3 regions of the Clostridium oceanicum genome follow, and region 1 is predicted to be linked to each of the others. Evidence: riboswitches for the same ligand, from Rfam matches in the RefSeq annotation. Region 1 holds a riboswitch; each other region holds the start of a gene.
The links. A riboswitch is a leader RNA that binds a small molecule or an ion and turns the genes downstream of it on or off. The one in region 1 is predicted to bind cobalamin.
Positions count from the first base shown of each region.

Region 2: linked by a shared signal. The riboswitch ahead of ABDZ71_RS15005 (ABC transporter substrate-binding protein) and the one ahead of ABDZ71_RS08855 (FecCD family ABC transporter permease) in region 1 are both predicted to bind cobalamin.
Region 3: linked by a shared signal. The riboswitch ahead of ABDZ71_RS00020 (CGGC domain-containing protein) and the one ahead of ABDZ71_RS08855 (FecCD family ABC transporter permease) in region 1 are both predicted to bind cobalamin.

Region 1 covers NZ_BAAACG010000008.1:590,113-597,807, forward strand. The annotation lists gene ABDZ71_RS08845 (ABC transporter substrate-binding protein) at 1-526, opposite strand, end outside; gene ABDZ71_RS08850 (ABC transporter ATP-binding protein) at 557-1,306, opposite strand; gene ABDZ71_RS08855 (FecCD family ABC transporter permease) at 1,320-2,294, opposite strand; cobalamin riboswitch at 2,420-2,601, opposite strand; gene ABDZ71_RS08860 (NAD(P)/FAD-dependent oxidoreductase) at 2,859-4,070, shown strand; gene ABDZ71_RS08865 (DMT family transporter) at 4,214-5,068, opposite strand; gene ABDZ71_RS08870 (DUF3841 domain-containing protein) at 5,266-5,859, opposite strand; gene ABDZ71_RS08875 (DUF3841 domain-containing protein) at 5,987-6,559, opposite strand; gene cobU (bifunctional adenosylcobinamide kinase/adenosylcobinamide-phosphate guanylyltransferase) at 6,584-7,147, opposite strand.
Region 2 covers NZ_BAAACG010000013.1:219,616-227,310, reverse strand. The annotation lists gene ABDZ71_RS15015 (ABC transporter ATP-binding protein) at 128-883, opposite strand; gene ABDZ71_RS15010 (FecCD family ABC transporter permease) at 892-1,911, opposite strand; gene ABDZ71_RS15005 (ABC transporter substrate-binding protein) at 1,904-2,812, opposite strand; cobalamin riboswitch at 3,031-3,212, opposite strand; gene ABDZ71_RS15000 (DUF2812 domain-containing protein) at 3,422-4,132, opposite strand; gene ABDZ71_RS14995 (PadR family transcriptional regulator) at 4,157-4,477, opposite strand; gene ABDZ71_RS14990 (DUF4234 domain-containing protein) at 4,730-5,149, opposite strand; gene ABDZ71_RS14985 (DUF2752 domain-containing protein) at 5,142-5,558, opposite strand; gene ABDZ71_RS14980 (hypothetical protein) at 5,882-7,015, opposite strand; gene ABDZ71_RS14975 (DUF956 family protein) at 7,629-7,695, opposite strand, start outside.
Region 3 covers NZ_BAAACG010000001.1:1,065-8,759, forward strand. The annotation lists gene ABDZ71_RS00010 (HlyD family type I secretion periplasmic adaptor subunit) at 1-1,088, shown strand, start outside; gene ABDZ71_RS00015 (hypothetical protein) at 1,176-5,009, shown strand; cobalamin riboswitch at 5,325-5,513, shown strand; gene ABDZ71_RS00020 (CGGC domain-containing protein) at 5,746-6,066, shown strand; gene ABDZ71_RS00025 (ABC transporter substrate-binding protein) at 6,115-7,137, shown strand; gene ABDZ71_RS00030 (FecCD family ABC transporter permease) at 7,138-7,695, shown strand, end outside.

The DNA.
Region 1 (7,695 bases):
TAGCATTTAAATTTTTATGATACCTATTTAATTTTTCTTCTGCTACTTTTTCTTTTCCTGTTATTTTTCCTAATGTTTTTATGTATTTATCAAAATCTTCTAGTTTTTTAGGATAAAGACTTATAACTTTTATTCCAGCATTTTCTAAAGATTTCACAAAATCTTTATGGGCTTTTGCAGTAGTAGTTCTTAATAATACAACATCTGGTTGAGCCTTTATTATATTTTCTGGATCTTCCTTATAATCATAAACTTTTTTCTTTGAAACTTCTTTAGGATATTTGTCTGATTTACTAACTCCTATTATTTCTTTATCTAATTGGAGTGAAAATAAATTTTCAGTATGTGCAGAATAAAGTGAAATTATTTTTTTAGCTGGTTCTTTTAACTCTATTGTTTTTCCTAAATCATCCTGAATTTTTATTGATTCTTCCTTTCCATTAGTAGATGTTGTTGTTGTTTTAGCACAAGCTGAAAAAACAAGTATAAACATCAAACTCAAAACTACTAGTAACTTCTTTCTCATTATTATCTTCCCTTCTATATCAGTAATATTTTAATAAACCTCTAAAGAATCTTTTATAAATTCCCCTTTAATATTAAACACATCTTTTAATGCAGTCTTATTTAAAACTTCACTACTTTTCCCAAAATTATAAACGGATCCTTTATTTAAAATAACTAATTCATCACAATATTTTCTAGCTATCTGTAAATCATGCATTATAAATATTATTGTCTTGTTTTCTTCTTTTGCTTTTTCTTTAATAAGTTTTAAAAACTTGATTTTATAATAAATATCTGCATTACTAAAGCCTTCATCTATTAAAATTATATCTGTATTTTTACATATAGTTTTAGCAAAAAATACTCTTTGAGTTTCTCCCCCGCTAAGCTCTGTTATTTTTTTCTTTTTTATTTTTATAAGTTCTGTATCTTCTAAAGATCTATTAATTATATCTATATCTTTAGATTTTAAATTTCTACCACAAAACGGGAACCTACCCATAGCTACTATTTCTTCTATAGTATAAGGAAATTTAATCTGAAACTCTTGTGACATAAGAGATATTTCTCTTGATAAATCATCAATACTATAGTATTTAATATTATCTCCTTTTATGAATATATCTCCCTTTATATCTTTTATAATACCAGTTATAGCTGAAAACAAAGTGCTTTTACCGGTACCATTAGGCCCTATTATTCCATAAAACTTTCCTCTTTCAAAAGAAATATTTATATTTTTAAGTATTTCTTTTTTACCTACAAAAGCCTTTAAATTTCTTATTTCAAGTATCCCCATAAAAAAACTCCTACTAATTTTCCATTGTATTTTTTCTATTAATAAATATGTAACAAAAAAATGGTCCTCCTATAAGGGTTGTAAGTACCCCTACTGGCAATTCATTTTTAAGCATACTTCTTGTTACAGTATCTGCAACTAAAAGTAATATTGCTCCCATAAGAGCACTAGCTGGAATAACTTTTTTATTGTCAGCTCCTAAAAGAAGTCTTGCTATATGTGGAACTACCAATCCTACAAATCCTATAATTCCACAAAGTGAAACACAAAGGGCAGTAATTATAGAACATACCACAAGGAATATTTTATATACCCTATCATAGTCAACACCTAAAAGAATAGCTTCTTTTCTTCCTAAAGTCATAATATTAAGTTCACTAGAATATTTTACGCAAAAGAAAAATCCAATCATCACAAAAACAGTTAAAATAAAAGCTTGTTTCAAGCTTTTAGAACTTAAATTACCCATTAGCCAATAAATTATTGAAACTGAATCTTCATCAGAAATACTTTTTATAAAACTAACTCCAGCTTGACAGGTAGAACTAACAATTATTCCTGCAAGAACTAAACTTGAAGTAGTTATAATTCCTTTTGCTTTAGCTATCTTTAAAACAGTTATGAAAACAAGCATTGAAAAGATTACTGCCATAAACTGAATAGGTATATCTTTAGATGTTGCTATATTTATGTATATTGCAATGCAAGCTCCAAGAGCTGCTCCAGAAGAAATTCCAAGAGTATAAGAATCTGCTAATGGATTATTTAAAAGACTTTGAAGAACTACTCCACTAATTGAAAGCCCCATTCCAACTACCATAGCTAATATAACTCTTGGAAGTCTAACATTAATTAATATAATCTTACCTATATCTTGTTTTAAACTTAAAATATTAGCTTTTCCAAGTGCTAAAGATACTAAGAATACCAAAACAAGAATAACTATACATAAACTGATTACTAATTTAAAATTTTTTTCTTTAACCATTATTTCTCCCTTAAATAAGCAATTTAAAAAGCAATATACAAAAGTATATTGCTTATCTTTCATCACAAAAAAGCACCATAAAAATGGACTAAAATTGTTATAAAATTCTTTCCCTCCGAAAGCTTTACAATTATACAAATTAGGCAGGTTTCCTGACTTATAATTCTTCCTTACTCTTAACCTTCCCGTTTATAGTGGTTTTAAATAAGAGCTTGTCCTTAAATACAGTAGCGGGGGCTGCTGCAGATTTAAACTGCATTCCCTTTTACCCTTCAGTTAAAAAGGCACCTAAAATTTATTAAGTTTTACAACTACTAATGTTATATTAAATACTCTTTTATGTCAATTTAATTATATAGGCTTATCTAAATAAACACCTCATTTAAATAAATTCAAAATCCTATTAACTTTTATAAAATCATAATTTTATAAAAACTAAAATCCTCTATTTGATTATTTTCTATGACTTATTAAGAATTATTTTTAACATTACATATATCATGTGATTCTTGGAATAATATTATTATAAAACTATTATTATAAAATTACCTTAGGAGGATATATATGAAATTAGTAAGAGGAAATTCATATTTTTTAGATAGAAATGATATTGATACAAATTATGAAAAATTAAATAATAATATAAGTTCAAAAATAGTTATAGTTGGCGGTGGAATTACCGGTGCTCTTTGTGCATATTTCTTTGCAAAAGAAAATATAGAAACAATTTTAGTTGAAAAAAATAAAATATCTCAAGGTTCTACTTCAATCACTACTTCCCTTCTTCAATATGAACTAGATGATTTTATTATAGATCTTGAAAAAGATTATAGTTTAAACAAAATAATGGAAGGATATAAATTTGGTGATGATGCTCTTCATATGTTAAAAGATATCATAAATGAACTTAACATAGAATGCGATTATAAAATTAAAGATTGTCTTTTATATACAACTGATCCTAAAAAAATTGATAAGCTAAAATATGATTATGAAAAAAGAATAGAAAATGGATTTGATGTTGATTTTATAGATGAAAATTCTACAAACTATGATTTTTCTTTTGATATAAAGGCAGGAGTTTATTCTAAATCAGGAGGTTCTGAAATAGATCCAGTAAAATTCACAAGAGCACTTATAGAAAAAATTCAAAAGATGGGCTGTAAAATATATGAAGATACTGAAATTGTAGATTTTGTCCATTCAAATAATAGTGTGATTTTAAAAACTAAAAATGATAACACTATAACCTGCGAAAAAGTCATCGTTGCAACAGGATATGACATAAACACTTTTACAAATAAAAAGTATTGTGATATATATACTACTTATAATATAGTAACTTCACCTTTAAAAGAAATAACTGGATGGCATAATCATTGTTTAATTAGAGATGGTGAGGATCCTTATACATATCTTAGAACAACAGTAGATAATAGAATTATAATAGGCGGTGAAGATACTCGTTTTATTCCTGAACTTTTAGAAAATAAAATGGCTGAAAAAAAATATGATGCCTTAGTAGAAAAGTTTAATAAATTATTTCCTCAATTCAACTATTCTATAGACTTTAAATACAATGGAGCTTTCGGTACAACAAAAGATAACCTTCCATACATAGGTCCTGACCCTGAAAATAAAAATATATGGTATTGCTTAGGCTATGGTGCTAATGGTATATTATTTTCTATTAAAGGTGGAGACATATTAAGTAAACTATATAAAGGCATTTTATCTAAAGATTATAAACTTGTATCAATAAATAGAGATAAATAACTTTAATTGATTTTCTAAAATATCCATATAAAAGAATTTAAATATTTCTTTTAAACTTACTTATAATTAGTAATTTTTGTACAAAAACAAAACTTATAAAACAAATAATACTATTTGTTTTATAAGTTTTTAAATTATATTTACTAATTATCATTTTTTTTATTATATAAATATACTACTAATGCTACTAAAATTATAATTATTCCACCAACAATACTTAAGGCGTCTGGTGTTTCTTGCCATATTATAAATCCTAAAATAGCAGAAAAAATTATATTAGTATAATTATATACAGCAACTTCTGAAGCAGGTGCATATTTATATGAATATGTTAACGCTATTTGTGCTATAGCTGCAAATATACCAATAAGTATAAGATATATTAACTGATTTAATGTTGGTTTACTAAAATTTAAAAGAACTAAAGGAAATGTTCCAACTACTGATATAAGAGAAAAATAAAAAACTATAGTTGCAGGTTTTTCTTTATCTTTCAAATATCTTACCATTGTGTAAGCTCCTCCAGCAAAAGCTGCTGACAAAAGGCCTGATGCCGCTGGTAATATACTCAAATCCCACTGAGGTTTTATTACTAATAAAACTCCAATAAAAGCAACTACCATAGAAATTATTTTAACAGCATTAAGTTTTTCTTTAAGAAATATAGCTGCAAATATAATTATAAAAATAGGTGAAAGCTTGTTAATCATAGAAGAATCTGCTAAATATAAATTATTTATAGAATAAAAATATAAGAAAACACCTGTTAATCCTAGTAATGATCTTGCTAATACATATTTAAAATTTTCTTTCTTACATATAAGACTCTCTCCACTATTTCTACTTGCTACAAAAACCACTATAAAACTTACTAAGTTTCTAAAAAAAACTTTTTCAGCTAAAGGTATATCTCCTGCTAACTTTACCATTGCTGCCATAAAAGCAAATCCTAGTGCTGATAATAGCATAAGAAATACTGCTTTTGATTTATTATTCAAAACTACCACTCCTGTCAAATATGTGACTACAATTTATTATTCTAATTAAGAATCTTTATCATTCATACATTATATACTTACTAAAAAATATGTCCAACAAAAAAAAGGCTATTTACAGTAATAAAATTGCAAATACCCCCTATTTCCTATATAAAACCTCATTATATATACATATTTCAAAAATATTAATAAAACCTTTACTTATATAAAATGTCCACAATCCATTCTTTTTTTATCTGCCAAATGGTTGCTTGAGTCATACCTGGATTTTTATCATTCACCTCAAAAATTCTTTCCCAACTATTTATAATTTTATTTTTTAACAAAGGATAAAAATTTCCTTTTGAACTCATTATTAAAGCTGATTCATCATATATATTATATTTTTTTAATTCTTCTTTATGTTTTATCTCGTCTTCTTTATTTATAGGTACATACCAATAGTTTACTACATATCCCCACTTTTCAAAATTAGTTAATACTACATTTCTAATATCTACTTCTAACTCTAAAATAACTGTACCTTCTACAGGTTGAAGACTTAATTCTTTTGAAGTTGAAAGCCATATAGGATAGGATACCCCTTCTGGTCTAGAAACTATTTTATCTGCTTTTGAACTATACCAATCATATAACTTAATATAATAATCAGCTATAGTATCATTCTTTTCTTTAATATAATCTTTCTTTACTATATATTCTCCTTTTTCTTCTATCTCTTTTAATACATTTTTATGTTGTCTTGTCCATAGCTTAATTTTATTATTTTTAACATTTTGGCAATATATCATAATTATGCCTCCTATAATAGTTATTGTTGAAATTTTCTAAAAATTTTACAAATATTTTATTGATTTCATAATTCTAATATTAAGCCCTTTAAAATAATTGCTAAATTAATATTTATTTAATTATTATCTATCTAGGATTAATAACTTCTACTACCCAATCTTTTTGTATTTCCCATAATGCTGCTTGTCTAGATTGAGATAAAACTATCTTATCATCAAATAATCTATCCCAGCTTTTTTTAACTTTGCTTTTCAAAAATGGATAAAAATTTTTCATATATACTTCTGTTTCATCATATATACCTTGCTCTTTTAATTTATTTTTATATTCTTCTAAATCCTTATTATCCTTAGGTACATAAGAAAGATTAAGTATACGATTCCATTTTTCTCTATCAAATAATATAACTTTATCTGAATCCACCTCAATTTTTAATATAACAGAATCCTCATAACATCCTACATACTTAGGATCCTCTGATAACCAAATAGGATATTCAGCTCCTTTAGGTTTAGGTAATATCTTTTCTGCTTTATTTATAAACCATCCATAGGGTTCTAAAAAAATCTTTGCTACTTCTCTATATTTTTTTTCAATAAACTCTTTCTTAACATGATATATTCCTTTTTCTTTAATAGTATTAAGAACAATATTTCTTTGACAAGTCCATAAAGTTACTTTCTCATTTTTATTTTCCAATTTTTATCCTCCTCACATAATTTTTTATTTTAATTTTAAAGGTATACCACAAGATACTAAAAATACTTCATCACTTAATGATGCTATGTATTTATTTATATTACCAGAAAAATCTCTAAAGATTCTTCCAAGTTTGTATTCTGGAACTACTCCATACCCTACTTCATTAGTAACAAATACTATTGTTTTCCCTGAGTCTCTTACCTTTTTTATAAGATTATAAAATTCATTTTTTATATTTTTAAGTATATCTTCTAACTCTTCAAATTTAGCTTTATCATAATCTATTTTTTCATCAAACATTAAATTAGTTATCATATTAGTGACACAATCTAAAAGTATATATTTTTCATCATACTCTTTTAATTTATAATTTAAGTCTTTATATCCTTCATAAGTTTTCCATGAATTTTTTCTTCTTTTTTTATGGATATACACTCTATCTTCCATTTCTTTATCTAATGTTTTAGCTGTTGCTATATATAAAACATCTTCTTTATCATTTAAAAGTTCTTCTGCAAATTCACTTTTACCACTTCTAACTCCACCAGTTATTAAAACTACTTTTCCAAAATTATTATCACTCATTTCAAATTCTCCTTTTAAATCCATTAACTAAATCCTTCATTCTATAATTAATTATAAATATATTAGTAAAAACTATTTTTTAACTTATTTATAATTATAACAAATTATTTATAACACATAATTATATTTATATAAATAACTAAGGAATAGTAACTATGAGCCCTTTAACTTTTTATAGTCTATATTTTCATTAAAATCTACTAACAATCATAGCTTCAATCTAAATTGAAACTATTATGTTTCAGAAAATTCTTTACAACATTTATTTAGATTTATTTCTATACCATAAAAACTTTATATAAAAAATTAAAGTAATTATAATCTTATTACCACATTTTTAGTATCTAAAAAATAATTATAAATTTCAATTTTTTTACTGGTATTATTTCTATATTTATATTATAATTTAAATCTATCCCAAAGAACAAAATACAAAAATGGTTTGTTATAAACAGCAAACCAATAAACTTATCCACATTGTGGATAAGTTTATTGGTTTATCCTTAATATTTTGAAAATTTAATTAATCTGAATTTTTATACATTCTA
Region 2 (7,695 bases), on a different contig from region 1:
GTAAACTTTTAAATTGTTTATGGTATTGTAAACATTTATAATTATACTATTATTAATATATTTTTACAAAGTTATAGTTTATATAATACTTTTATTTATTTTATGTCAAGAACAAAGTTTTTATTTGTTATTTCCATTTTTCCAATGCTTCTATCATAAATTTTCTTATATTTATATCATATACATGCTTTAATTTGTCTTCCATAAATACACTTTTAGGACTGCCGTCTCCTATAATTTGTCCTCTCTTTAGCATTATAACTTTATTACTAAATATATTGGCTAAATTAAGGTCATGTAATACACATATTACAATTTTATTATTATTTTTAGCCCAATCACATAAATTATTTAAAATGTCTATTTGATGTTTTAAATCTAAATGATTTGTTGGTTCATCAAGTAAAATAACTTCCGGATCTTGTGTAAAAGCTCTTGCTAAAAAAACTCTTTGAAGTTGTCCTCCTGATAGCTCATTTATAGCTTTATCTTTTAAGTCAGTTAATTCAACAGTCTCTATAGCTTTATTTATAATATCTTTATCTTCTTTTCTTAATGAGGACAGTGGACCTTTTAAATAAGCATATCTTCCTAAAGATATTGTTTCATAAACGGTATAAGAAAAATAAACATCGTTAGTTTGAGTCATAAGTGCAATTTTTTTAGATATATCTTTCCTACTTAATTTATTTATATTATTAGAGTCTAAAAGTATATCTCCCTTATATTTCATAAGTTTAGCTATAGCTTTTAAAAGTGTACTTTTACCGCATCCATTAGGACCAACTATAGAAATCATATTTCCTCTTTTAACTTTAAATGATATATTTTTTATAACGTCTATATTATCATATCCACAATTAATATTTCTAAGTTCTAACATTAAATCACCTACTTAGATTTTTTAAAATATATGTATGCAAAAAACGGTGCTCCAATTAATGCTGTTATTGCCCCTACTGGAAGTTCTGAAGGTACTACTATAGTTCTTGCTATTAAATCTGTAATAACCATAAAACATCCTCCCCATATTACACTCATGGGAATAACATAACTATGTTTTGCTCCAAATATTTTTCTTATAATATGAGGAATTATTAAATCTATAAATCCTATTACTCCACTTAAAGCTACAGCACTTCCTGTTAAAACAGAAGAAAAAATCAGTAAATTCTTTTTAACTTTATATGTATCTACTCCAACTGATTTAGCTTGATCTTCTCCAAAAGATAATATATCCATCTCTTTTAAATAAAACATAACACCCATTATTCCTATAATGAAAAATGGTATACCGACTTTAACATAAGACCATCCTTTCATAGCAAAAGAGCCCATTTGCCAAAGCACAATACTTTTTATATCTTCGCTGTTTAAAGCAGTTATCGTTGTTAATATAGCATTAAAAAACAGAGAAAAAACCATTCCTGCTAAAATTATAGTTTTATTTGACATTCCCTTATCTACCTTAGAAGAAAACCTAATAATAAAAAATACCGTTGTAACTCCACATAAAAAACCTACGAAAGGCATAGCAAGTTTGCCTATAAAAGGCACATAAATACCTGATATTAAAACTAATCCTACACCAAGGGAAGCTCCAGAAGACACTCCTAGAGTATATGGTGATGCCAATGGATTTTTAAGTATTGATTGAACTACAGCACCACTTACAGATAAAGATGAACCTACAATAAAAGCTAATAAAACTCTAGGTAATCTTATACTCCATATTATTGATATATTGTTTTTATCAATATCTTTAGTTATAGGTGTATGAAATATTTTATTAAATAATATAGATATTGTATCTAATAAATTAATATTGGAACTTCCTATGGAAATTCCAACACATAAAACCAAAATCACTAAAAAAATTGATAATATTATTAAAACTTTTTTCTTATTCATGTTTATCTTTATAAATATCCTTCGACATTTCTTTTAAAGCTTTTATTATATTATTAGATGGTCTAGATGAATAGTTTTTATCTATATAATAAACATTATTGTTTTTTACTGCTTTAATATTTTGCCATCCTGTGCGGGTTTTTATAGATTTAAGGGCATCTTTTTTAGGTTCACTTGTAAATATTACATCTGGATTAGCTTTTATTACTGATTCACTATTTACAGTTAACCAAGACTTTTGGTTTTTAAATATATTTTCTCCTCCAATAACTTCTATCATCTCATTTAAAAATGTATCTTTTCCAAAAGTAAATAATGATGGAGTTGATCCTATTTCAAAATAAACACTTTTTTTACCCTTTATCTTATCTCCTATTTCTTTCATAGATTTTATTTCTTTTTTCATGTCACTTACTATCTCGTTACCTTTTTTTTCAGTATCTGTAACCTTAGATATAAACTTAATGTCATCATATATACCTTCTATACTAGAGCTACTTGGTATATATACAACTTCTATACCAGCTTCTTTAACTTCAGAAAAAGGATCCTCATTTCCATCTCTATTATGGCCTGAAGCTATTACTATATCTGGTTTTAATGAAACTATTGTTTCTACGTCTGGCGTTCTAAAATCTATTTTTTTAGCTTCTTTATTTACACCTTTAACATCTTTTGAATACTTATCTATAGCAACTAGTTTGTCTCCTAACCCAAGTTCTACTAAAACTTCTGTATTAGAAGGTGCCGTAGATATTATAGTATCTACCTTTTTAGGAAGCTTAAATTCGTTTCCTTCCCTGTCCTTCATAACTTGAGTTTTTTGACTACATCCTGTTAAAGCACCTATAACTATAAAAATCATAAATACTATAGATAATAATTTGTTTTTTAATTTCATATGTATACTCCTTTTTATTTATTAAGGGTTATAAATGCAAAATTATCATTGTTAAAAATTTTTAAATTTACTAATAAATTTATGATTTCCTATACAATAAAAAAACATACTCTTTTAAGAGTATGGGCTAAAATACATAGTTATTAAAGGATAGATTAATAAAAAAACTCCCTTACTATTATGTATAATAAACTATCTAATATTTCACCCTCAGAAAATACTAGTTTCTATAACAAGCAGGTCTCCCGACTTAACTTCATCCTACTATCTAGCCTTCCCAAATTTATCAGTGGCATATTAAGATTTCGTCAGTTTCACGGTTACTGGGGCAGTTGAAGAATTTAACTTCATTCCCTATTAAGGTAGATAAAAATAAATAACTAATCAATATATTTTAAATTTATTATTTATTTTCAATACCTAAGTATAAACACTTGTTATAACTTTTGAAATTGTTTTAATAAATTTTATATTATCAATCTATAACATTATATATCAATTTTTTAAAATTATAAAGGAATCTATAAAATAACAACCTTCCCCCTATACAGAATGGAAAATACTAATTATTAACTTTATTCTATATAGGGGGTATATTTAAAATTTTTTTTATTCTTTAGAGCTACTTAAACCTACATAAGCATTAAATGCTCCTATAATAATAAAAACAAGACCAAAATCTTTTTTCTCAACTAAACGTATTATACCAAAAAATATAAAAATAATTCCTACAACAAAATATAATTTCCATACAGCTTTACCTGGAGTTACTTTACTATTATTATTTTCATTTTTCCATAACTGATTTAATCTAAAACTATATGCACAAAAGGGCATAAAACTAAAGATAAATACAACAATACTTACCAAAAGCAATGCTAATATAACAAGAAATATAGGCCTAAAAATTTTCAAAGAAATAACTAACAAAATACCTAAAATAACAGATGAAACTAAAGAATAAATAGACCCTTTACCCATTTGTTTTTTTATCCTAGTATATTTATCAATCTCTGATTCACGATCACTATAAATAGGCTTTGTACCTTCTTCTGCTGAAAAAATGTGTATTTCATTACCCATAGAAAGAACATGTTTCCAACCTGCCTCTAAAAATATATTAAAATATTCATCACTTGCTTCATTTTGATAATCTAAGCTATATTCTATATCTTTAGGCTTATCTTTTTTTAATTTATAGAAAAACCCTCCAACTATACTTTCTAATATCCAACCTTTTTTAGCATAATTTTTTAATTTTTTCATATCACTTTCTTCACTAAAAGCAAACCCACCTATCATAAAATATTTATTTTTCATTTGGCATTTTCATCTCCCTTTAATCTATCTTAAAAAATTCTCAGCGAATTTTACCATTTGCTTCTTTCTATCAATCTCTTTCAAGAGCATCTCTTTTCCTAAATTTGTAATTTTATATGTCTTTTTATTTTGGTGTTTTTCAGATTTTAACTCTATAAGCCCTGCTTTTAAGAGTTTTTTAATAGTTGTATAAAGTGATGCAGGTCCAATTGTAACCTCACCATTAGTTAATTCTTCAACTGTTTTCATAATTAAATATCCATGGTTTTCCTCTATAACACTTGCCAGTATATAAAAAGCAGAATCCGTTAATTCGCCTACACCAATAGAATCTTTCCTTGCCATGTTATTCTCCTTTCTATACAATGTATCATTTAATGATATATCATTAAATAAACTATATCATTTAATGATATATATGTCAATTTTACTATACATCATTTTTAATATGTTTAAATTAGTTAAAAACAAATAAATTAAGTTAAAACCTTAAATTTATAATTTTATTAATATCTATATATAAGCTATTAATTTTATAGAAATAAAAAAATGACTAATGAATCCGGTACATTAGTCATTTAAAAAAATATTTAATTTTTAATTAATTCCAGAAGAATAACCAGTACTAGTTTGTTTTTCATTATATTTTAATGCTAATGCATTTGTATTCTTAATTAAAATATTCATAGCAACAAAAGGTCCTATTCCACATAAAAAAGCTCCAAATATAAACCACATAAGTACTGATGTTCCATTTTCAGAAAAATGTAACTTATATCGTGATGCATTTTCTGCTAACCTATTACCAATATTATAATACCAAAACCATGCATATATTCCACATGTAATTATAGATAATAAAATAAATTTTAAAAGTCCTCCTGTTTTCTTTCCATCGCCATCACACATTATATTAACATCTTGAGCTAATTTGTAAATAAACCAATACCCATATATACCTAATGTTAAAATAGTAAATAATATGTATTTTCCAAGTCCTCTATTTGTATTAATCATTGAAATCTCCTTTTTGTAAAAAACTATAAAATTTATAAATAAGTCCATTTTTAATATTTATATTAATAACAATACCATCCGGATTAAAAAGTCTAAATATATATATTGTTATAAATGCTACTATTCCAACAATTATTAACACCTTAAATTTTTTATCAGATATTCTATCCTTCACTAAAAATAAGAAAAAATAAATTACAGGTAAAAAAAATAATGGATGATAATAAAATGCTCCTTTAATATCTAAATGAAATAGGCATCCCCATGCTCTAGTCATTCCACAACCAGCACATGAAATACCTGTTAAAAATTTAATAGGACATCCAATTCCAATAATGTTATAAAAACCATATAATGAAACCATAATAATTCCAAATTTAATATATTGATTAATCTTTATATTTTTCATATTAATATATCCATTCAAAATTTAGTTATAATTTTTTCAATTTATTATACTATATTATTCATTATATGACAATATTTTATATTTTTCTTCTTTTATTTCTATAATAGTTCAAATTTAAAATATCTTAAAAATTTAAACTAAGTTTATTCAATCTATAAATTTTTACAAAAAAAAACGACTAATGAATCCGGTACATCAGTCATTTAAAATATTATTTTTTATTTTTCATATATAGCCTAGTAAAATATACTAATTATATTTTCACTATTATCTACCTATAAAATTAAAATTGTATCTTTTATAAAACTTGTAAACTCTTAAATTTAATTACCTTCATTTTCAGTTTTTTTATTTGTTAATGATCCTGAGTCTTCCTTACCATTTGTTTCCTCTGTAGATGTTTTTAAATCTGTATTTTCATCTGTGCTATCATTTTGCTCTTTAGAATCTATATTTTCATTTGTTTTATCCTGTGATTGTTTTGGATCTACATTTTTATTTGTTCCACTATCTTTAAAATTTGTATTTGTATTTTCATTTTTTGTTCTTGTTGATGATTTCGAATTTGAATTTTTATTTGGTTTTTCTGTTGATGATGTTGAATCTTTATTTTCATTTCCTTTATCTAACTTTCCATTTGAATCTATATTTTTATTTTCTTTATCAGATTCTTTTTTTGAATCATTAGACTTTTTAGGAACACTAGTTTTTGTACTTGGTGCTTGTTTATCATTTGAAGCTCCATTAAAATAAAATTTTATTAAAGCTCCCATAATCACAACTAGAAGAATAGATGTAATTGCTATTATTATTTTTTTATTTTTATTAAGTTTATTTTTTCTAGGGATTATTTTTCTATTTTTATTATTTACTAACTTATCAGATTCTGATACTTTATCCATAATCATTGTTAAATCATTATTTGAGTCAGAAGCTGTATTATTTTTTTTTCTATCTTCCCTTGAAATTATATTGTTTTTATCCTTAGATTTATTAAACAATAAGAATGAAGATAAAAAATTATTTTTTCCATCTATAGAATGTATTTGCTTAAAATTTTCAGGTGATCTCATTGTAATAATAGGCTTATTACAATCTTCCACATATACTGTAACTGAAAATTTATCCCCTTTACTTAAAAAAGGTATACATATATCTAAAGTATTATTTTTTATTAAAGATTCAAATTTTAAACCTTTTGTTATTTTAGCATTTTCAAATTTTAAATTATTTTCTAAACTATGTATATTTAAAGTTAGATCATGTATTATTTTTTTTGATTGATTAGAAACATGAATAATATATGAGTATACTTTTTTATTATCTTTTTCTTTAACTTTAGGCTTTCCTATATCACATAATATTCTAGGCCCTAAATTTCTCCAATAATCCAGTAATAATCCAGATATAATTGATATCATTATAGTTATAATCGCAGTTTTAATAATATTCATCATATTAACATTCTCTTCCTTACTATTTCAGATTTCCTAATAAATTATAAGTTTTATAGATAGTTGTGTCAACTAATAAAAATATTTCTATTTTTATTAGTTATTTACAAAAATAAAACTAAATTTTATAAAAATATTAACATTTAGTTTTATTTTTATTTGATGATGAAAAATTCAATATATTTATTATTAAATCTACTATTAAAACAACATATATATCTAAAATATTTTTTAAAACTACATGTAACACCCTTTATTATATAAAAAATATTAAATGTAAATGTTTTAGAATCAAGAAATTTATGAAAAATTTATAATTTATTTAAAATAAAAAAAACCACTAGTTAAACTAATGGTTTTTCAATCTCCAGCATGATGCTTCTGCAAAACCAACACATGAAGACCTACATCCACTATTTGATTAGTTGTCCTTAAAAAAGTTACCTATATCAAAGACTAGCTTTTCACTTTCTTGATATTTTTAAAATTGATTTTCTATATATTTTTTATTTTTTAATTTGAACCTTAAATATTGCAATTTAACTATTCACTAGAAAACTTTTATTATAACTTTATTAAAACTTATTGGCACCTCAAACAATCTAAATTTTTCTAGTTAACTATTTTTCTTTAATATGGATTTTACTGACCTTTTCAGCACATCAAAAAAACTTAATGAACGA
Region 3 (7,695 bases), on a different contig from region 1:
GAGAAGATGTTAAAAAAGGAGAGGTTCTTTTAACCATAGATGATGGACAGTTCAAAACTGATAAATCAAAACTAGAAAATCAATTAGAAGTTTTAAAAACAAGTAAAGATATTTTACAAGCTTATAAGGAAGGAAAAAAGCCAGATATAGATGTAAAAAAGTTTAAAGAATCTAAAGCTTTAATACTTGAAAAGTTAGGTTATAGCAAAACTATAGAAAGTATATATTCAATTGATTTAGAAAATACAGATATGGGCATAAATGATTCTAAAGAAGATATTTCTAAAACTCAAAAGAAATTAAGTGAAGAAGAAGGAAAACTATCTAAATTAAGAATTGAACTTCAAAATTTAGAAAATAATCAAAAGTCTAATGCTAATGAAGATGCTAATAAAGGTGAGGATAAAAAATCAGAAATAGAGAGAAAGAAAAGTGAAATAAAAAATTCGGAAGATAGAATAGAAAATATAAAGGAGAGTATAAAGGATAAACAAGACAATCTAAAAATTAAAGAAAATAATAAAGAAAAATATAAATTAAATCATAAACAGGAATTAGAAAAAGAATCAGTTAATGTACTTAATGCTATAGAAGAACATAAAAAAGCTATAGAAAAGGTAAACAAGCAGATGAAAGAGTTAATTATAAAATCCCCAGTAGATGGTAAAATTCAAAAATCTGCAGTAAATACTGTAGGAGGAGTGCTGCAAGCAGGTGCACCTATAATGCATATAGTTCCTAAAAATAAAGAATTAATAGTAGAAGCTATGATTTTAAATAAAGACATAGGATTTGTATCAAAAGACCAAAAAGTTCAATTGAAATTTGATACTTTTGATTTTCAAAGATATGGAACTATAGAAGGAACAATAACAAAGATAACTCCCGATGCAGTAGAAATAAATAATCAATCTATGTATAAAGCATCTATAAAACTAAGTAAAAAAGATATAAATATAAATGGTAAAGCACTGAAGTTTTCTCCAGGAATGACAGTAACTTGTGATATAGATACAGGAGAGAGAAGAATAATAGATTTCTTTATACCGGGAATCAAAGATGTTAAAAATTCTTTTAGATTAAGATAGGAATAGGTAAGGAGGTGATGGTTTATACCTTATAATACTTATATTTATTAAATTTATACTAATTGTAATTAGGGGGGACAAAACATTATGTACGATTATGAGGGGTACCAAGAAGCAAGAGAAATTTATGAAGCAGAACAAAGAAGAAGACAGGAAGAGGAAGCTCGATTAGAAGTGCAAAGAAAAGAAGAAGAACATAAAAGATTAGTAGAACAAAAAAGGCAAGAACAGCTACAGAAATTACTTACAACAACAGAACATACTGAGGATTTAGAAGGATTAAATATACAACAAATAGAGTCAGCTCCAAGAATACAACAAGAAGAAAGAATAAAAATGTTATCTTTTTTAAACAGTGGCAACAATGGTAGCAGTATTGATTCAAACCAAAACTCAGATAAAAATATTTTAATGCAATTTTTGGAAACGATTAAAAATGAGTATCATAAAGAAGAAGAAAGAGTTGATAGTCTTCAGCAGTATATAACTTCTGAAACTAATACGGCAACAGAAGAGCAAGAAAGATTTGCAAATGAGATAGCAGACAAATTATTTGGGGAATTTGAATTAACTGAAGAGGATAAGTTAGCTATAAAAAACTTAACAGGAAGAGAAAGAGTTGGACTTGCAGGATTAATTTATGGTGGTATAACAGGTGCTACCCAGCTACATACGCAAGCCACAGGACAATCTCATATAAAGGTAAGTGGACTACTTTCTAGATGGGTGAAAGATCCAGTTTCTATGCTAGCAATGGGAAATATAATTTATAAAGCAGTAAAGGATTTTGAAGATGGAGCTTCTACAACAGAAGTATTTTCATTTATATCTCAAGTATCTGTAAGCATGTTTAGTACAGCTAATTTTATAAATAGTTTTGTAGAAGCTAAGACAGAATCATTAACTAATGGAAAATCATTTTTAGAAACTTTAAGAGAAAAATATACAACCTCTAATATGTTAGAGCAAAAGTATAGATATACTTATAATTTTGACACAGATACTCATTCTCTTCAATCAACAAGATTTGTATCAAAAGATGTTTCAGATATAGTAGCTACAGATCCTATGGCAGGGGGTACATATAGACCTTTAAATCCTGATGGTGTTGTTCCACCTAAAGTGCCAGATGTTCCAAATGGAATAAATTTTGGTCACGGAAGTGTTTCAGATGTAGTAGCTACATCAGGAATTCAAGGCACATATAGACCTTTAGGTTCAGGCGTTGGAAATGTAGATCCACCTAAATTGCCAAGCCAATCATTAACTCCAGATGCTCCCCATGGTGGAAAAGGAGCAAAAATATTAGGAGGATTAGCAATAGCTGCTGATTTAGCCTGGGTAGGCTCTGCAATAGCTAACGTAGCAGATGGAGAAGCTAAACCTAGCGAAATAATGGATTTGGTAGGATCAGTAATTGCTACAGCAGGAGATGTTGTAGGATTAGCAGGAGGACCTATAGGAGAAGTAGTTGGAATGGCTATAAGTGCCTTAGGAGGAGTAGTTTCAGCAGCTGGTGGACTTGCAGATTTAAAGTCGGATTCAAGTCCAGCAGAAGTTGGAAGAGCAGTAGGAAATTTCTTTTTAGCTTTAAATCCACTACTGCCTTCAGTTGAATCCGTTGAAACAGCAATAGAGTATCAAAAGCTTAAAGATTCTGCAGATAATGAAGTAGATAGAATAATTTATGATGCTCTTCATAAAATAGCTTCATTAGATTGTACTCCTCTTATAAATTTAACTCATGGAATATATAATGAAGCAATAAGAGATGATGCAGCAGAGGAACTTAGAGATAAATTTGGTTCATTTGATAATATGATGAAACAGTACATTATTTCTGATTCGGAATTTCAGAATAATCTAAAAAATGTAGCTAACTTTTTAAAACAAAATGCTCATACAGATCATACACAATTTTTAACAGCATATCTTACTCCAGCTCAAGTTAAAGAAATATTTGGTGATGAGGCAGATTACAGAAGTGGGTATGATATAAGAAACATAGATACAAATTTAATGATTAAAGGACAGAAAGATGAAGAATTTTCCTATTATAGAGGTAGTGATGTATTTGAACTAAAAGAAGCTAGTGGATTAACTATACTTCCCGCAGGAGCTAGAATGAAAAATATAGGAGGACGAAAAGTATTAGATACTGTTTCTTTAGGCTATGGTATAGGAAGAAAAGTAATAACAGATGAAAGTGGTAAAGAAGTAAAAAACCCTAGAGTAATAGATACAGCAACTCGTATATCTTATAATAAAAGTCAATTACAAGCATTTATAAATGAATTTAAAAGACAACATACTGAAAGGTATATATCAGGATATACATCTGGTGGTTGTATACCGGGAGCTTGTGGCTTAGGCAGAGAACCTATTTATAGTGAAAGGGTAGATCCCCAGTGGCAAAATCCAGTAGTATGGCTTGATTTAGTTGATGACTTAAGTGGGGTAGAATTAACAAATCCGGAAAAACAATATGAAACTATGTTTCCAGAAATAAATAATAGAGTTATTTCAACTATGTCCGATGTAGTATATCCAAATATTAATCTAAGTGCAGGAGATGATGATGCAATATTTTCCGATGTTGTAAGAGCATATAATGGAGCACTTAGTGTAGTTAAGGTAAGAGCAGATGGTGGAGAAGGTACAGATATATTAGATCTTTCTGGTTTGAAAGAAAATGATGATCAAACATTTGATTTTAAGTACTCTGTAAAAGATAATAATTTAAGTTATCTAAGAAAAAATGGCGATGGGAAAGATTATGACTTAAGTTTTTCGAGTTTTGAAGAAATAAGACTTACTAAAGAAAATAATAGAATTTCTATGAAAGATGATTCTGATATTGTTTTAAATGAAGACCAAAAACCTAAAGAAATTAGAATAATAGGAGCCGGTGCTAAGGAAAATTATATAGATTTTTCAACTGTAGAAGGAGCATCACTTTATTTTCAAGGATCACTAAAGAGTACAAATAAAATTTCAGGTACAGAAAATAATGATGTAATAGGACTTTCAAAAGTTGAAGATGAAAGTACATTAGGGTCATTAACGGCTTATGGTAATAATGGTAACGACATGCTTCTAGGGGGAGATTTTAGGATAGCAGGAATGAGTAGTTTTGTTTCAGATGACTATGATGGTTGGCATGATTATGATAATGAAGTATATACTATAAATGTTAATAGAACTAGTCTTAGAAGATATGGTGGATCAATAAAGAACGAGCTTCATGGAGGAAATGGAAATGATTATATAAAAGGTCGTGGAGATTATAATGTGCTTTATGGGGATTCAGGTTCAGATATTATTCAAGGTAGCGATAGAAGAGGGCTTAATATATTAAGTGGTGGATCAGGAAATGATATTCTACTTGCTGGGAATTTTGACACTGAATTAAATGGTGATGAAGGTAAAGATACATTAAATGGTAATGATGGTAGAGATGTTATAAATGGGGGTACAGGAGACGACTATTTATCTGGTGGAAATGGAGCCGATAATTTTGTCTTTTCAAATGATTTTGGTAAAGATACTATTAAAGATTATGAATCTCAGGATAAACTAATTTTTGATAGTACTAGTGGAGTTTCTAGTATAAATGATTTAGTGTTTATGGAAAATGAAGAGCAAAATTACTTAGCTTTAATTCATGATTATGATGTAGTAAAAATCCAAGACTTTGATGATAGTAAAAGTTTAAATATTAGAATTGGAGATAAAGTAGTAGATTCTAATACTATAGAAAGTTTGATAGAAAGTTCAGTAGGATTCAATGATTATAAAGATGCTGTAGTATCTCAAATAGGCAATCTAAAAGAGAGAGAAAGAGTATTAAATTCAATTTCATATTCAACACAAAATCAATATTCTGCAGCTTTCAGTGGTTCAAATAATGGACAAGTATAAAGTTTATAATAATAAAAAATAGATTTAATGTAAAGTATATTAAAATATAAAATAACTTAGAATAAGTGTATTATAGATGATATTGTAGATTTTAATGTAAAATATATTTGTAAAAATTAAATGAAAATAATTTAAAACTGCTTATTAATTAATAAGCAGTTTTTTAACTTATTAAATATAGATTTATAAAAGGAATCTTATTAAATGATTAAAGAAAGAACTTAAATTTATATTGATTATATTTTAAAATTGTAAATAAATAACTTGCTTAAATTTCAATAATTATAGTATAGTATATTGTGGTAAGTTTAAAAATTAAATACTTAAGAAATAGGTTTAGTAGATATTTAATAACTGCTGATTAAAAGGGAAGTGGGTTAGAATCCCATGCGGTCCCGCCGCTGTAATAGAGAAGTTTCTACAATATTTGCCACTAGGAAACTGGGAAGGCTGTAGAAATGCTGATACTTGAGCCAGAATACCTGCCTATTTTAATACACTAAAAACTCTACGAGTGATAGGGGGTGTCAAGGTCGTGAAAAATAAAAAATATATAAGCGATTATTGAGCCCTTTAATTTTATATTAAAGGGCTCTTATTATTAATCAAATTAAAAAAATTAGTGAAATTATTAGGTTAAAAAGTAGGGGGATTACCTAATAAGAGTTTTATAAGTGCTGTATTTCGAAAATTCACAATTTTTGAATTAAATAAACTTAATTATAAGAGGTGAAATATGAAAATAGCAATTGGTGTATGTGAAAAAATAAATGGAATATGTACAACTATGGGATGCTTTAAAGCTTTAAATAATGTAGAAAAAAGCTTTAGTATTTATAAAAATGAAGATTTAGAGCTTGTGTCATTTTTTACTTGTGAAGCTTGTTCAAGTAATTCATATGAAAATTTAATTAATATAGCAAAAAAGTTAGGACAAGCAGGAGTTGAAAGATTGCATTTAGGTGTTTGCATCGTTAAATGTGAAAAGAAAAGAACTAAGGAAATAAGAAAGATATTTGAAGATTATAACATAGAAGTGATTGAGGGAACACATTAACTTAAAATAGTTAAAATTAAAATAATTATACATAAAGGAGAATTTAAAATGAAAAAGAAGGTAACCAGCATACTTTTAATAGCTTTTATGGTATTAGGAATTTTAGGAGTAACTGCTTGTAGTAATAAAACTACAAAAAAAGAAAGCAAAAATGATACAAATGTAGAGAAGAGTGATAAAAATTCTCATTATCCAGTAACAATTACAACTTATAATTATGCTAAAAAACCAATTAAGGTAACATTTGATAAAGCACCAGAAAAAGTTTTAGCAGTATATCAAAATTCAGTAGAGACACTTTTAGGATTAGGCTTGGAGGATAAGATTGTTGCAGCAGCAGCTTTAGATCATGACGTTAAACCAGAATATAAAGAAGCTTTTAAAAAACTAAAATATTATAAAAAAAGACCTACAAAAGAAGAGGTTGTAGGAATGCAGCCAGATTTTATATTAGGGTGGTACTCATTATTTAAAGAAAAAAGACTTGGAGATGTAGACTTTTGGCATGAAAAAGGTATAAACACATATATATCACAAAATAGTGGAGTTAAAAAGCCTAATACATTACAAAATGAATATGATGATATTTTAAATATGGGTAAAATATTTAATGTAGAGGATAAAGCTAATAAAATAGTTGATAACATGAAAAAAGAAATAAAAAAAGCAAAGGATTTTGTAAAAGGAAAAGAAAAGGTTAAAACAGTAATTTTAGAAGTAGAAAAAGATGGAGTATATAGAGTATATGGTGAAGATAGCATAGGTGGAGATGTAGCAAAACAAGTTGGAGCAGATTTAGTTGCAAATAAAAATGGAAGTATAGGTAATGAAGATTTAGTAAAACTTAATCCAGACGTAATATTTACTGTTTATTATGGAGACGAAATTGATAAAAATACAGCAGTAAATAAGTTTTTGCAAAATAAAGGACTTTCAAGTGTTTCAGCTATAAAATCAAAAAGAGTTAACCCTATAATGTTAAGTGAAGTTTATTCAAGTGGAATAAGAACTTTAGATGGAATAAAAACAATAACAAAAGGTTTGTATAAAGATTTAAAGGATGCTAAGTAAATGAGTAAAAATAATATTAAAAAGGGTTTGCTAAAAGCAAACCCTACTTATATAGTTGTTTCTATTTTACTTTTAATTATACTTATATTTTCAGTACTTTTAACAGTAACTATTGGGTCCTTTCATATATCTATAAAGGACGTTTATGAAATTATAATATTTAAAATCTTTGGTATTGGTAGTTCAGAAAATTTATCAAAGGGACCTATTCATGATATTGTATGGATTATAAGGCTTCCAAGAATTATTTTAGCAGTTGTTGTAGGAATAGGGCTTTCTGTTTGCGGAGTAGTTATGCAGGCAATTGTAAAAAATCCTCTTGCAGATCCTTATATACTTGGGGTTTCATCAGGAGCATCACTTGGAGCTACACTTTCTATTATGCTTGGGGTAGGAACTTTTTTTGGAAGTAATTATGTAGGTGTATCTGCTTTTATAGGAGCTTTTATAGTATCTATTTTGGTAATGATACTTGCAAATATAAAAGGAAGGGCAAATACAACGAAACTTTTATTAGCAGGGATGGCATTAAGTACTGTATGTTCAGCATTTTCAAGT